DNA from 3 places in the Ensifer sp. ENS11 genome. Region 3 is predicted to be linked to each of the others. Evidence: predicted binding sites of a transcription regulator. Region 3 holds the regulator's gene; each other region holds the start of a gene.
The links. Region 3 encodes PhoB, which activates phosphate uptake and scavenging genes when phosphate is short. Its sites were predicted from a motif close to TGTCATNNANCTGTCAT; they were not measured.
Positions count from the first base shown of each region.

Region 1: IB264_RS17900 (DUF2794 domain-containing protein) is a predicted target of PhoB. The motif match lies at 1,472-1,488, and genes of this name have one in related genera.
Region 2: IB264_RS26995 (alkaline phosphatase) is a predicted target of PhoB. The motif match lies at 1,634-1,650, and genes of this name have one in related genera.

Region 1 covers NZ_JACVAN010000008.1:232,527-235,803, reverse strand. The annotation lists gene IB264_RS17910 (Bax inhibitor-1/YccA family protein) at 1-300, shown strand, start outside; gene IB264_RS17905 (GNAT family N-acetyltransferase) at 422-979, shown strand; gene IB264_RS17900 (DUF2794 domain-containing protein) at 1,047-1,451, opposite strand; gene IB264_RS17895 (thioredoxin family protein) at 1,865-2,638, opposite strand; gene acnA (aconitate hydratase AcnA) at 2,822-3,277, opposite strand, start outside.
Region 2 covers NZ_JACVAN010000019.1:118,972-122,248, forward strand. The annotation lists gene IB264_RS26985 (lytic transglycosylase domain-containing protein) at 1-69, opposite strand, end outside; gene IB264_RS26990 (aspartate-semialdehyde dehydrogenase) at 277-1,311, opposite strand; gene IB264_RS26995 (alkaline phosphatase) at 1,700-3,277, shown strand, end outside.
Region 3 covers NZ_JACVAN010000001.1:445,158-448,434, forward strand. The annotation lists gene pstB (phosphate ABC transporter ATP-binding protein PstB) at 1-13, shown strand, start outside; gene phoU (phosphate signaling complex protein PhoU) at 70-780, shown strand; gene phoB (phosphate regulon transcriptional regulator PhoB) at 1,084-1,767, shown strand; gene IB264_RS02215 (GcrA family cell cycle regulator) at 1,936-2,457, opposite strand; gene IB264_RS02220 (aspartate aminotransferase family protein) at 2,879-3,277, shown strand, end outside.

The sequences.
Region 1 (3,277 bases), on a different contig from region 3:
AAGGACCTGTCCGGCATGGGCTCGTTCCTGATCATGGGTCTGTTCGGCGTCATCATCGCGTCGATCGTCAACATCTTCCTCGGCTCTTCGGCACTCGGCTTCGCAATCTCCGTGATCGGCGTGCTGATCTTCGCAGGCCTCACCGCCTACGACACGCAGAAGATCAAGGAAATGTACTACGATGCCGACGACAGCACCGTTGCTGGCCGCAAGGCGATCATGGGCGCGCTGACGCTCTACCTCGACTTCATCAACCTGTTCATGTTCATGCTGCAGTTCATGGGCAACCGGAACAACTAAGCCTGAAGAGATTGACGGAAAAGGCGGCTTCGGCCGCCTTTTTTGTTGCCCGGAAAAGGGCTTGATCCACGGGTGCGATCCATGTGACTGAATGAAAAAATCCAACCGTCAAGATCCTTCCATGTCCCTGACCCTGCGCGACGCCACCGTCTCCGATCTGCCCACCATTGCCGAGATCTATCGCGAATCCGTTCTGAACGGCGTGGCGACCTATGAGGTCGCGCCTCCGTCGCAGGCGGAAATGGCAGCGCGCTTCTCCACCATCGTCGGCCATGGTTATCCCTACATCGTCGCGATCGACGCGGCGGGCATGATCATCGGCTACGCCTATGCCTCGGCCTTCCGCACGCGGACGGCCTATCGCTTCCTGGTCGAGGATTCGATCTACCTGGCGCCTTCGGCACGGGGGAAGGGGGCAGGAAGGATGCTGCTCGCCGAGCTTGTTCGCCGCTGCACGGCGCTTGGATTTCGCCAGATGGTGGCGGTCATCGGCGGTGCCCATCCCGCATCGATCGCGGTCCATCAATCATTGGGTTTCGAACATCATGGGCTGATGAAGGCGACCGGCTTCAAGCATGGACGGTGGCTCGATACCGCGATCATGCAGCTTGCGCTGGGCGATCGAGCGACGAGCGATCCGCCCGAGGGCGTCTACCCGGATACGCTTTATCAAGCCTGAGGGCAGATGTCAGCGAAGCCAGAGCCGGCATGTGGGCCTGACTCTCCGATCGTTCCGATGTGGCGTCTCAGGTTTCGACCAGCTTGAGCGCCTTGTCGAAAACCTTCAGGACCTGTCCGAGCTCGTGCCCGCGCTTCAGAATCGTGCCGTGGACGTTGAGCACGCTAAAGGCACCTTGCTTGGCCGCCAGCTTCGGGTTTTTTTCGATGCGGAAGAGAGGCATCTCGCCCGCGCGCTTGAAAACGGAGAAGACGGCGCGGTCCTTCAGGTGGTCAATGGCGTAGTCGCGCCATTCGCCTTCGCCGACCATGCGGCCGTAGACCCACAGGATCTGGTCGAGTTCTCGGCGGTGAAAGGTGATGGGAGGAGCATTCCGGGCGTTCTTGTATTCCGAGAGATCGACGACCACTTCAGAAGTGGTCTGGCGCTGATGTCGCGCCTCGCCTCGCGGCAAATCCGGCTCATCGGTCATCGGCAATCCGGCCTTCTGTTGTGACAGAACGATAACAGTTTGCCTGACACGAGCCGAAAAGCAAGCCGGAACCGGCCGGAGCCGCTGGGTGCAGATGGCATTTCTTGCCTCTGCCCCATTTCAGTCAAATCGCCGCCCCAATTCACCGCAAAACTCGCGGGCGCTGACGGACAGAGTCGTTGCCACCGTATGTCCGGTCAGATCGTCATGCTGCGTGACCTTCAAAGAACGCAGTCATGGCCGGTTCGGTCCGGTAACTTCGAACCCTCAGCCCCAGCCCCTCGATGCTGCCGGGCCGAACCACCCCTTACAGCGCCGCGCGTCAAGTATGACGCGCAAAGGACGCTGTAATGGTTCAGGCATGCCGCCTATTTTCCCTAAATCGATTCCGACTTAAAGCGTCCTGCAGCCGCTCACAGTTTGCCCTGCGGGCCGGCGAGCACGGCAGTCGCGCCGATGATCGCGCCCGGGGTTTCAGCATCTTTCATCGACTGCAACAGCACCGCGCAGCCGCTTTTGCCACGCTGCTCCGTCAGGACGGTTGCAGGCAGGGTGAAGGTCGCAGGCTTGCCATCCCACATGCCAATGGTCTGGATATCGCGCACTGCGTGCCAGTAGGCGATCTTCTTGCCGCTGTTTTCGCCTTTCTCGACATTGACGATCTTCGCCCGGTCGAAATAGACGACGACGACATTTGCCTTGCCGTCACCCGCGCCGACCTTGATCGAAATCTCCTCGCCGTTGATCTTCGCGTCAACCGGAACGGCAAGCCCCTTGCCGGCGGTCTTCATGGCGTCGAGCCGGGATTTGATCGCCTGCAGATTGGCGCCGTTGACGTGGTCGCGACCGTTGAGGATCGCCTGCGGTGTGTAGACGCCATTTCGACCCAGCATGCGGGCATAGGCATATTGCCGGTCTGTGTTCTCTGTCGAGGCGAGCGTGTCTTTCCAACCGAGATAGTTCCAGTAGTCGACGTGATAGGACAGCGCCACCACGTCGCCGTCATCGACCAGCTTCTTCAAGGCGGCATCGGCTGGAGGGCAGGAGGAACAGCCCTGGCTGGTGAAGAGTTCGACGACGCCTTTGATAACCTTGCCATCCTCAGCCATAGCCGGAACCGACGCTGCAGCAAAAAGCCCGAAAGCCATTGCAACGGGGCGAAGGAAATATCTGTCTGCGAATGTCATGGCGTCACTTCATTGGCGGCCGACAGGCCTACTTCACGGGGAAGTCCATTACATACGACGCCGATGCTTCAACGGGAAGTCACGTTGGAGTGAGGATATGGGCAGGCAACCTATAGGAAACGTGAAAAGGCCGGGACACCTTGCGGTATCCCGGCCTTTCAATGTTTCAAGCAACCAGAGCGATCAGGCGGCGAGGTCGCGCAGAACCGTCTGCAGGATGCCGCCATTGTTGACGTAGGTGACTTCATCGAGCGTATCGATGCGGCAAACGAGCGGAACGTCCTTCACGCTGCCGTCGCCATAGGTGATCTTGGCGACGCGCTTTTCGCGCGGCTGAACGTTGGCGAGATTGTCGATCGTGACGATCTCGTCGCCCTTCAAGGCCAGCGATTCCCAAGTCGTTCCCTGTTCGAAGACGAACGGGATGACGCCCATGCCGACCAGGTTCGAGCGGTGGATACGCTCGAAGGACTGGGCGATCACGGCCTTGACGCCGAGCAGGTTGGTGCCCTTTGCAGCCCAGTCGCGCGACGAGCCATTGCCGTATTCGACGCCGGCGAAGATGACGAGCGGAACGCCCTCTTCCTTGTACTGCATGGCCGCATCGTAGATCGACATCTCTTCCTTCGACGGATAGTG
Region 2 (3,277 bases), on a different contig from region 3:
GGTCGCCGGAAGGATCGCCGTTGAAATCAGGGCCGCAAGCCCAATCGCTACGCACTTTGCCGTGTGCATGAAATACCCCGTCATTGCCCAAATCTGGTTGCCGTTAGGAAGATGCCAGCCTTTGCCGGCTCTGTCACCCGCCCCTCATTGGCGGAAATTTCCTAACGGTTTCACGTGAATCCGATCAATTTTGCGCACGGATCCGTGAAACAGGAAACCCCGCAGGCCGATAACGGGCCAGGCGGGGTTCTTATTCGTGCTTTACCGTCTGTTTGTTCAGGCGGCCTGCTTCTTGGCGCGGATCAGACCGCGGTTGATGAGCAGCTCGGCGATCTGGATCGCGTTGAGTGCCGCACCCTTGCGCAGGTTATCGGAAACGACCCAGATGTTGAGGCCGTTTTCGACGGTTGCGTCTTCGCGGATGCGCGAGATGTAGGTCGCGTCTTCGCCGGCGCACTCGTAAGGCGTTACGTAGCCGCCGTTCTCGTGCTTGTCGACAACAAGGCAACCCGGTGCTTCGCGCAGGATATCGCGCGCCTCGTCAGCGGTGATCTCGTTTTCGAACTCGATGTTGACCGATTCCGAATGGCCGATGAAGACCGGGACGCGCACGGCCGTGCAGGTCACCTTGATCTTCGGGTCGAGCATCTTCTTGGTCTCGGCCAGAACCTTCCACTCTTCCTTGGTGTAGCCGTCTTCCATGAAGACGTCGATGTGCGGAATGACGTTGAAGGCGATGCGCTTGGTGAACTTCTTCGATTCGATCGGGTCGGCAACGAAGACCGCACGGGTCTGGTTGAAGAGTTCGTCCATGCCGTCCTTGCCGGCGCCGGAAACCGACTGGTAGGTCGAGACGACGACGCGCTTGATCTTGGCGTGGTCGTGCAGCGGCTTCAGCGCGACGACGAGCTGGGCGGTCGAGCAATTCGGATTGGCGATGATGTTCTTCTTGGTGAAGAGCGTGATCGCGTCCGGGTTCACTTCCGGCACGATCAGCGGCACTTCGGAGTCGTAACGCCAGGCCGAGGAATTGTCGATGACGACGCAACCCTGCTGGCCGATCTTCGGCGAATACTTCAGCGAAACCGCGCCGCCGGCCGACATCAGGCAGATATCGGTATCGGAGAAATCGTAGTTTTCGAGGTTCTTGACCTTGAGCGTCTTGTCGCCGAAGGAAACTTCCGTGCCCTGGGAACGGGCGGAAGCAAGGGCGACCACTTCATCGGCGGGAAAGCCGCGTTCCGAAAGGATGTTCAGCATCTCCCGGCCGACATTGCCGGTGGCGCCTGCGACTGCAATCTTGAAACCCATGATCTAAGCTCTCTTTTTTGTCTCTCCTCGTCGGGTGGAGGGGGAAACCGCGCGATCCGCCGCGAGGGTTCCTGTCCCCGGCCAAACCGGGGAGAGAGCGGAGGGCCAGAGACGTCAGACGGTTTTCGTCGTCGTTTTGGCCGTTGTTTTGAAGGAAGCTGGAAAACGCATATCCTGCCCGGCGATTTCTGCCAGGACGCTGCTGTCAGCGAAGTTGTGTTCGCGGCGAAGCATGGAATGCCTTCCTTTCCGAGGCTCGTAATAATTGTTTCTATCGGCGAGTCAAGCGTGCGATGCTTGGCGCCTGCAAACGTGATCGCAATGTCATGTCGCTGTCATCGCCGGGCGTTACGACCGCGCAATCCGACACCTCAAAGGGACGATTGCCATGCGTATGCTTCTTGCCACCCTCTTTGCCACGACGGTTCTGGCCCACGCCGCTCAGGCCGCAGACGTCTATCCCATTGATCGCGCGACAATTCTTGCCGGTTCCCCGTTCGATTTCAAGGTCGAGCTCAAGAGCGCCGTCAAGGCGGAAGACATCAAGGTGACCGTCAACGGCCAGGACTACAAGGCAGCGCTCGGTGCCGAAGCCGCCTATGTCGCGATGGAAAAGGGCAAGGAAGACAAGGAGCTCGGTTCGGCCCTGCTCCTGCGCAACGCTATAATTGGCGCACCGGGCAGCTACAAGGTCGAAGTGACGGCTGGCGGAGAGACGAAGACCGTGACCTGGCACGTCTATGCCACGGCGGAGCAGCCGAAGGTCAAGAACGTCATCTTCCTGCTTGGCGATGGCCTTTCGGTTGCGCACCGCACCGCCGCCCGCATCATGTCGAAGGGCATGACCGAGGGTAAGGCCAATGGCCGCCTCAACATGGACGACCTCGAGCGCATGGCCTTCATCGGCACGTCGGCGACCAATTCGATCGACACCGACAGCGCCAACACCATGTCGGCCTACATGACCGGCCACAAGACCGTGATCAACGCCGTGGGCGTCTATGGCGACCGCACGCCCGACAGCCTCGACGATCCACGGGTCGAGACCATTGCCGAAGCGCTGCGCCGCCAGACGCAGAAGTCGATCGGTCTCGTCACGACCTCGGAAATCGAGGACGCCACGCCGGCCGCCGTCGTCGCCCACACCCGCAACCGCAGCGACAAGGCCGAGATCGTCGGCATGATCTACGACGTCAAGCCGGAGGTCATCCTTGGCGGAGGCTCGGCCTATTTCCTCGGCAAGGAGACGCCCGGCTCCAAGCGCAAGGACAACCAGGACTACATCAAGCTTTTCCAGGAAGCCGGTTATGCGCTTGCGACCGACAAGAGCGAACTTGCCAATGCGCCCGCCGACGGCAAGCTTCTCGGTCTGTTCCACACCGGCAACATGGACGTGACGCTTGATCGCGAGTTCCTGAAGAAGGGCACGGTCGAAAAGTTCCCCGGCCAGCCAGGCCTTGTCGACATGATCAAGACCGCGCTCGACAGGCTGTCGAAGAACGAAAACGGCTTCTTCCTGATGGTCGAGGGCGCCTCGATCGACAAGATGAGCCATCCGCTCGACATGGAGCGCGCCGTCGTCGAGACCATCGAGTTCGACCAGGCGGTCGGCGTTGCCCGCGCGTTCGCGAAGAACAACCCGGATACGCTGGTTGTCGTGACCGGCGACCATACCCATGGCGTCTCACTGCTCGGCATCATCGACGACACCGTCGAGGGCAAGGAAGGCCGCGACAAGGTCAAAACAGGCGCTTCGGCGGGCTTCCCGAACTATACCGACGAGAACAAGGACGGCTTCCCCGACAAGATCGACGCGAGCCGTCGTCTGGCGATGTTCGTCTCAAACTTCCCCGACTACTACGAAACCTTCAGCCCCAAGCTGGACGGGCCGTTCGAGCCGGCGGTGAAGAACGAGAAGGACGAGTATGTCGCCAACGAAGCTTACAAGGACATGCCCGGCGCCGTG
Region 3 (3,277 bases):
CCGGTTCGGTTGATGGCCGAAGCTCCTCTTCACCCCGTTTCCTGAACGCGCCCGCAAGGATCGAAGACTATGTCCATGCACATAATGTCCGCCTACGACGAAGAACTGAAATATCTCACGCGCCGCATCTCCGAGATGGGCGGGCTTGCCGAGCAGATGGTGGGCGAATCCGTTCGTGCGCTTGTCAATTCTGACCTCGCCTTGGCGCAGAAGGTGATCTCCGACGACACCATCCTCGATGAAGCCGAACGCCAGATCGGCGAAAAGGCAATCGTCACCATCGCCAAGCGCCAGCCCGTTGCTGCCGACCTGCGCGAGATCATGGGATCGATCCGCATCGCGTCCGATCTGGAGCGCGTCGGCGACCTCGGCAAGAACAACGCCAAGCGTGTCATCGCGGTTGCCGGCTCCGGCATCCCGCGCAAGCTGGCGCGCGGTCTCGAACACCTGGCAGAGCTTGCGCTGGTGCAGCTCAAGGAAGTCCTCGACGTCTACGCTTCCCGCTCGCCGGAGAAGGCCAACAGCATCCGCGAGCGCGACGAGGAGATCGACGCGATCTACACCTCGCTGTTCCGCGAGCTGCTCACCTACATGATGGAAGATCCGCGCAACATCACGCCCTGCACGCATCTTCTCTTCTGTGCCAAGAACATCGAGCGTATCGGCGACCACGCCACCAATATCGCCGAGACGATCTACTACATGGCGACGGGCGCGCAGCCGGAAGGCGAGCGTCCGAAGGACGACAATACGTCGACGCTGGGTGCCGTGAAGGACTAACGCATGTCGCGCAAAAGTGCGCAGCGGTTTTGCGATAACGACATGTGCAAAAACAAGAACTTAAAGCACAACAAGCGCATCTTAGAGATCGCGACGCGCTTTAAGACCCGGATACGTTCGAGTGCCTGCTTATGAACCTGCTCCGGTCGCAGCCCTGGTTGCGGCCCTGCTCTACTGCGTCTGAAGCTATACGTTTTCGCGCGTGCCTATGAAAACGCGCGGAGTGCTCCAGATTCTATATGTTCGAGCATCTCTTTGCGTTCGATCGAACGCGAGACGCTCTGGGTAAGGAGACGTTGCCTGATGTTGCCGAAAATCGCCGTTGTCGAAGACGAAGAGGCGCTGAGTGTCCTGCTGCGTTATAACCTCGAAGCCGAAGGGTTCGATGTTGATACGATCCTGCGCGGAGACGAGGCGGAGATCCGCCTACAGGAGCGCCTCCCGGATCTCCTGATCCTCGACTGGATGCTGCCGGGCGTTTCCGGCATCGAGCTTTGCCGCCGGCTGCGCCAACGTCCGGAAACCGAGCGCCTGCCGATCATCATGCTGACGGCGCGCGGCGAGGAGAGCGAGCGGGTTCGTGGCCTTGCCACCGGCGCCGACGATTATGTCGTCAAGCCGTTCTCGACCCCGGAGCTGATGGCCCGTGTCAAGGCGATGCTGCGGCGCGCCAAGCCCGAGGTCCTCTCGACGCTGCTTCGCTGCGGCGACATCGAGCTCGATCGCGAGACCCATCGCGTGCATCGCCGCACCCGCGAGGTCCGCCTTGGTCCGACGGAATTCCGCCTGCTCGAATTCCTGATGTCGTCGCCGGGCCGGGTGTTCTCGCGCTCGCAACTCCTTGATGGCGTCTGGGGCCACGATATCTATGTCGACGAGCGCACCGTCGACGTGCATGTCGGTCGCTTGCGCAAGGCACTGAATTTCTCGAGCATGCCTGATGTCATCCGCACCGTTCGCGGTGCCGGCTACTCGCTCGAAAGCTGAGCCAGCCGGCCACTGCAGCGCCGCGCATCTTAATGGACGCGCAAAGGTCGCTGTTGCATCTTGAATTGCGGCATGTTTCCTTGAAGCGAATACGAACCAGGGAAACATGCAGCAGCCAATAAAAAAGGGGCCGTGCGGCCCCTTTTCTGCATGTGGTTTTCGGTCGTCTCAGCGAGCGCGACGGCGCTCGGAGGTCGGCTGATAGGCAAGCCGCGCATGGAATGTGCAATAGGGCGAAGCTTCCGGGGAATCGTTGCCGCAGAAGTGGAATTCTTCCTTGAGCGGGTCGCCGATCGGCCATTTGCAGGTGCGCTCGGTCAACTGCGTCAGCTCCAGGCGGCGCGACATTGGCACGACCACATCCGTCTGGATGCGGAAATCCTGTTCGGCGACGAGATCGACTTCGACCTCTTCCTTGAGCACGGTCGCGCCGGCCGCACGGGTAACCGTCCGTGTCGTGACGCGCGAAGCGTAGTTCGGAGCGCGCGGCGCCGAAGTCGGGCGCTGCTTCGGCCGGGTCGCGGCGGTGGTTCCGCCAGCCTTGGCCCTGCCGGGCAGGCTCAGCCGGTGAACCTTGCCGATGACCGCATTGCGGCTGACGCCGCCGAGCTGTGCCGCGATCTGGCTCGCGCTCAGGCCCTCGGACCAAAGCTTCTTCAGTTTTTCCACCCGCTCGTCAGTCCAGTTCATTTCTGCACTCTCCGTTCTCAGCGTTGGCGATGACAGAATCTCTCACCACGCTCCGGACAGGCTCCGGAGCTGCAACGCGATAACACTTTTGGTGACTAGGCCCGCCGCATGCGTCTAGTAATTGAACATTAACCTACTGACCGGCGGACTCCGTGGCAAGAGTCCCGCGAATCGCGCCGAATCGATTTCTTGGTTTTCCCCAACTTGCTCGGTGGGCGTTGCATTTTTGCAAGCCCCGTCGCGTGATTTTTTCGTCGCATGGATCAGACCCGTCCGACCGCACTGCAAAGCTTGGTTTTGTTGACATTGCGCTGCGAAATAGGAATAGTGCCTGCGCCGCCGCAAGGCGGCATTTTTAATTTTTTGCCGCGCTCAACAGGGGCTCGGATCGATGCCGATAGCAATGAAGGAGAGGCTCGCCATGACTGCAACCACGCCGCTTTACGACACCTACATGCGTGCGCCGTTGCGTTTCGAGCGAGGAGAGGGCGTCTGGTTGATCGCCGAAGACGGCTCGCGCTATCTCGACTTCGCCGCCGGCGTCGCCGTCAACTCGCTTGGCCATGCGCATCCGCATCTGGTCGAGGCGTTGAAGGCGCAGGCCGAGAAGGTCTGGCACCTGTCCAACCTTTATGAGGTCCCCGGCCAGGAGAGCCTTGCACGCCGGCTGACGGCCGTCACCTTCGCCGATCGTGTCTTCTTCACCAACTCGGGTGCCGAGGCGCTCGAATGCGCGATCAAGACTGCGCGTCGCTACCACTATGCCAAGGGCAATCCGGAGAAGTTCCACATCATCACCTTCGAGGGTGCCTTCCACGGA